DNA from 2 places in the Streptomyces sp. NPDC036813 genome. Region 2 is predicted to be linked to the other one. Evidence: riboswitches for the same ligand, from Rfam matches in the RefSeq annotation. Region 2 holds a riboswitch; the other holds the start of a gene.
What was found. Region 2 has a riboswitch for glycine ahead of gcvT (glycine cleavage system aminomethyltransferase GcvT). Riboswitches for the same ligand answer to the same signal wherever they lie in the genome.

Region 1: linked by a shared signal. The riboswitch ahead of gcvP (aminomethyl-transferring glycine dehydrogenase) and the one ahead of gcvT (glycine cleavage system aminomethyltransferase GcvT) in region 2 are both predicted to bind glycine.

What each region holds. Positions count from the first base shown of each region.
Region 1 is NZ_JBVJPV010000014.1:10,184-12,564, forward strand. Features, by position in the region: gene ACZ67Q_RS26820 (DNA polymerase IV) at 1-405, shown strand, start outside; gene ACZ67Q_RS26825 (PRC-barrel domain-containing protein) at 491-862, opposite strand; glycine riboswitch at 976-1,071, shown strand; gene gcvP (aminomethyl-transferring glycine dehydrogenase) at 1,248-2,381, shown strand, end outside.
Region 2 is NZ_JBVJPV010000013.1:264,930-267,310, reverse strand. Features, by position in the region: gene gcvT (glycine cleavage system aminomethyltransferase GcvT) at 1-969, opposite strand, end outside; glycine riboswitch at 1,010-1,118, opposite strand; glycine riboswitch at 1,119-1,214, opposite strand; gene ACZ67Q_RS26665 (AAA family ATPase) at 1,384-2,049, shown strand; gene ACZ67Q_RS26660 (enhanced serine sensitivity protein SseB) at 2,107-2,381, shown strand, end outside.

The DNA of each region.
Region 1 (2,381 bases), on a different contig from region 2:
GCACCGCAGGAGGACGACGACGTTCCACACGCGCCGCAGCCCCTCGCCGAGGAACCCGAGCCGGCGGAGCGGCGCTGGCTGCCGGGGCACGACGTGCGGCACACGGAGTACGGGCACGGGTGGATCCAGGGCAGCGGCCTGGGCCGGGTCACGGTCCGCTTCGAGACACCGGACTCGGAGCCGGGCCGGGTCCGGACGTTCCGGACGGACGACCCCGCGCTGGAGCCGACGGAACCGCTGCCGCTGGTGCGAAGACCGGACGTCCCGGCGGCGCACCTCGACGAAGCGGCTCCGGGGACGGCCGGACCGGGGGCCGGGTCTGCGGCCGACGGGCGAGCGGCCGACGGCACCGAGGCCGGCCACCCGGCGGCCAGCGGGTGGAGGGGGCCGTCTTCCCTCGGCTGAAGCGGCGTACACGGGTGTGCCGGCCCCGTACTGCCGCGTGGGGACGGGTGTGCTGGTGGGAATGGGTTCGGTCCGGATCTGCCGGTCAGGGCTCCTCCGTGCCCGCCACTTTGCCGAAGTCGTGGTCCTGGAGCGGGGGAGGGGCGGCGATGTCGAGGCCGTAGTGGTGGTAGAGCTGGAGTTCCTGTTCCGGTGAGAGATGGCGGCCCACGCCGAAGTCGGGGGCGTCCTTGATCAGGGCGCGTTCGAAGGGGACGTGCAGTGCGCCCTCGATCAGTTCGCTCGGCTCCAGCGGGACGAAGGCGTCCCTGCTGAACAGACCCGTTCGTATGGCGGCCCACTCCGGCACGCCCGTCGCGTCGTCGAGATAGACCTCGTCGACGGTGCCGATCTTGACGCCGCTGCGGTCGAACGCCTTGCGGCCGATCAGGTTGCGCGGATCGATCTCGGTCTGCACGGGCCCTCCACTCGCTCGCAAGACTGTTGTAAGCACTACGAAAGAGCACAATCGTGACGGCGGCCACTCGAGGGCCCCGGCGTTGACCTCGCTGGTAGGCTGACTACGGCTGCTGACCCCGTGCGGGAGAGTCCTCCAGACATCATCGGAGGCGCCGAAGGAGCAAATCCTCCCCGGAATCTCTCAGGCTCACGTACCGCACGGACGAGGTCACTCTGGAAAGCAGGGCGGGTGCCGACGGCCTCCGCTCTCACCGACGGTGAAAGCCGGGTGCTCTCGGGCGCTCCGGTGAAGCTCTCAGGTCGAGATGACAGAGGGGGAGGCCGTTCGGGTACCCGTGCCGTGGTGCCCCTCGAAGGTCGTGTCAGACCAGGAGGCCTCCGCAATGACCGCCCATCGCATTCCGCTCTCCGAGCTCGAGAAGGGGATTCCCTTCGAGCAGCGTCACATCGGCCCCGACCACGAGGCTCGGGCCAAGATGCTCGCCCAGGTGGGGTACGGCTCGCTGGACGAGCTCACCGCCGCCGCGGTGCCGGATGTGATCAAGAACGCCGACGCCCTCGACCTGCCGGGCGCCCGCAGCGAGGCCGAGGTGCTCGCCGAGCTGCGCTCCCTGGCCGACCGCAACCAGGTCCTCGGCTCGATGATCGGCCTCGGTTACTACGGCACCTTCACGCCGCCGGTCATCCTGCGCAACGTCATGGAGAACCCGGCCTGGTACACGGCGTACACGCCCTACCAGCCGGAGATCTCCCAGGGCCGGCTCGAGGCGCTGCTGAACTTCCAGACCACGGTCGCCGACCTGACCGGTCTGCCCACCTCCGGTGCCTCCCTGCTCGACGAGAGCACGGCCGCCGCCGAGGCGATGGCGCTGTCCCTGCGCATGGGCAAGAACAAGAAGGGTCTCTTCCTGGTCGACGCGGACGCGCTGCCGCAGACCATCGCCGTCATCCAGACGCGTGCCGAGCCGACCGGCGTCGAGGTCGTCGTCGCCGACCTCAGCGACGGCATCCCGGCCGACATCGCCGCCCGCGAGATCAACGGCGTGCTGCTCCAGTACCCGGGCGCCTCCGGTGCCGTTCGCGACATCAAGCCGGTCATCGACCAGGCGCACGAGCTGGGCGCGCTGGTCACCGTCGCCGCCGACCTGCTGGCGCTGACGCTGCTGAAGTCGCCGGGCGAGCTGGGCGCGGACATCGCGGTCGGCACCACGCAGCGGTTCGGTGTGCCGATGGGCTTCGGCGGCCCGCACGCCGGCTACATGGCCGTACGCGAGAAGTTCGCGCGCAGCCTGCCCGGGCGGCTCGTGGGCGTGTCCGTGGACGCGGACGGGAACAAGGCGTACCGGCTGGCGCTGCAGACGCGTGAGCAGCACATCCGCCGGGAGAAGGCCACCAGCAACATCTGCACCGCGCAGGTGCTGCTCGCCGTGATGGCCGGGATGTACGCCGTGTACCACGGGCCGGACGGCCTGAAGGGCATCGCCCAGCGCACGCACCGGTACGCCAGCATCCTCGCC
Region 2 (2,381 bases):
GGCGCCCGAGGTCACCTCGCCGATGACCTTGCCGTCCGCGACGACCTGGAACCCGGCGCGCGGGACCCGGCGGCCCTCGGCGACCAGGCCGACCAGGACGCGCGGCGGGTCGGACTCGGCGCGCTCGGCGGCCGCGGCGAGTGCCTCGCGCCCGACGAAGTCACCCTCCTTCTCGAACTTGACCACCCGGCCCAGCCCGGCGTCGAAGGGGGTCAGGGCGGCGGTCAGCTCATGCCCGTACAGCGGCATGCCCGCCTCCAGGCGCAGCGTGTCCCGGCAGGACAGGCCGCACGGGACGAGGCCCACGCCCTCGCCGGCCTTGGTCAGCGCCTGCCACAGCTCGACGGCGTGCCCCGGCTTCACGAACAGCTCGAAGCCGTCCTCGCCGGTGTAGCCGGTGCGCGCGATCAGCGCGGGCACCCCGGCCACGGTGCCGGGCAGCCCGGCGTAGTACTTCAGGCCGTCCAGGTCGGCGTCGGTCAGGCTCCTGAGGATCCCCGGGGACTCGGGGCCCTGCACGGCGAGCAGCGCGTACGCGTCGCGGTCGTCGCGCACCTCGGCGTCGAAGCCCGCGGCGCGCTCGGTCAGCGCGTCGAGGACGACCTGGGCGTTGGAGGCGTTGGCGACGACCATGTACTCGGTCTCGGCGAGCCGGTAGACGATCAGGTCGTCCAGGATGCCGCCGTCGGCCTGGCAGATCATGGTGTAGCGGGCGCGGCCGGCCTTGACCGCGCCGATGTTGCCGACCAGCGCGAAGTCGAGGAGGGCGGCGGCCTGCGGGCCGGTGACGGTGATCTCGCCCATGTGGGAGAGGTCGAAGAGCCCGGCCTTCGTGCGGACGGCGTTGTGCTCGTCGCGCTCGGAGCCGTAGCGCAGCGGCATGTCCCAGCCGGCGAAGTCGGTCATGGTCGCGCCGAGCGAGCGATGCACGGCATCGAGCGCGGTGTGACGGAGTTCGGTACTGCTCATCGGTCGGTCGTCTCCCAGGGGAAGGACAGGGCGAGGAAGTTCCTCCCCATCTGTCATCGGAACCTGAGAGGTTCGCCATGACCGCGCGCGGTCCTGGCTTGCACCTTGGGTGGGGCCGCCGACGTGGACGGCCCGCTTTTCAGATGTGCCTCGCCCGCGCGGTAACGGGGCCTGAGAGATTCAAGGGAGGGACTTGCTCCTTCGGCGCCCCAGCCTTCGGCTGGGAACTCTCCCGCGCGGATTCAAACGGCCGGTATGCAGTTGGCGGGCTCATCATTGCACGCCGCGCCCGATGACGGCAGGCCGCATCTGTAACCGGGTTGTGGCGGTACGCACACGAAAACACGAGACAACCGGCATTACCTTCTCTTTACCTACGTTGGGCAGGTCTTCACCTGACCCCAGGGGAGGACGATGACGGTGGACAGGATCACGGCGTACGCGACGACCCCGGGCCTCACGCTGCCTTCGCAGCCGGGGGCGCCCGCCCTGGAGGCACAGCCCGGCCCGGTGGTGCGGGACCTGCGCGAGCGGGCCGGCCGCAGCCCGCACGCCCTGCTCTTCGGCCCGCGCGACCTGGTGGTCGTCACCGGGCTGCCCGGCTCCGGCAAGTCCACGCTCATGCGCCGCGCGGTGCCGGGCATACGCGTCGACTCCCAGGACACCCGGGACCGCTACGACGCCCGACTGCCCCGCCTGCTGCCCTACGCGCTCTACCGCCCACTGGTCCGCCTCGCCCACTACGCCGCCCTGCGCCGCGCGCTGGCGAGCGGCGAGGGCGTCGTCGTGCACGACTGCGGCACACAGTCCTGGGTGCGCGGCTGGCTGGCCCGCGCCGCCCGCCGCCGCGGCGGCACCCTGCACCTGCTGTTGCTCGACGTCGACCCGGACACCGCCCTGACCGGCCAGCGCGAACGCGGCCGCGGTGTCTCGCGGTACGCCTTCCACCGCCACCGCCGCGCCACGACCCGGCTGCTGTCCGCCGTCCAGCGGGGCGACCTGCCGGCCGGCTGCGACTCGGCGGTCGTGCTCGACCGGGACGCGGCAGACGCCCTGCGGCGGATCGCCTTCACCGGCTGAACCACCGTGCGGTTAGCCTTTCAGCCACAGCAGCGGTTCGAAGCACATGGTGGAGAGATGGACTTCCCTGCCGACCTTCCGGCGGACTTCCCGGCGCAGACGCACCCCCATCCGCACGGCGGATGGCCCGGCAACGAGCTGGAGGAGGTGCTGTCGGCCTCCCTCGGCGTGCCGGGAGCCGGCGGCCGGATCGTGGAGGTGCTCGGCCGCAGCTTCCTGTGGATCCCGCTGCCGGGCGGCGGCGGCCCGCACAGCGGCCCCCTCGACCTGCCCACCACCGAGATCGACGGCCAGGCCTACGTCCCCGTCTTCAGCTCCGAGGAGCAGTTCCG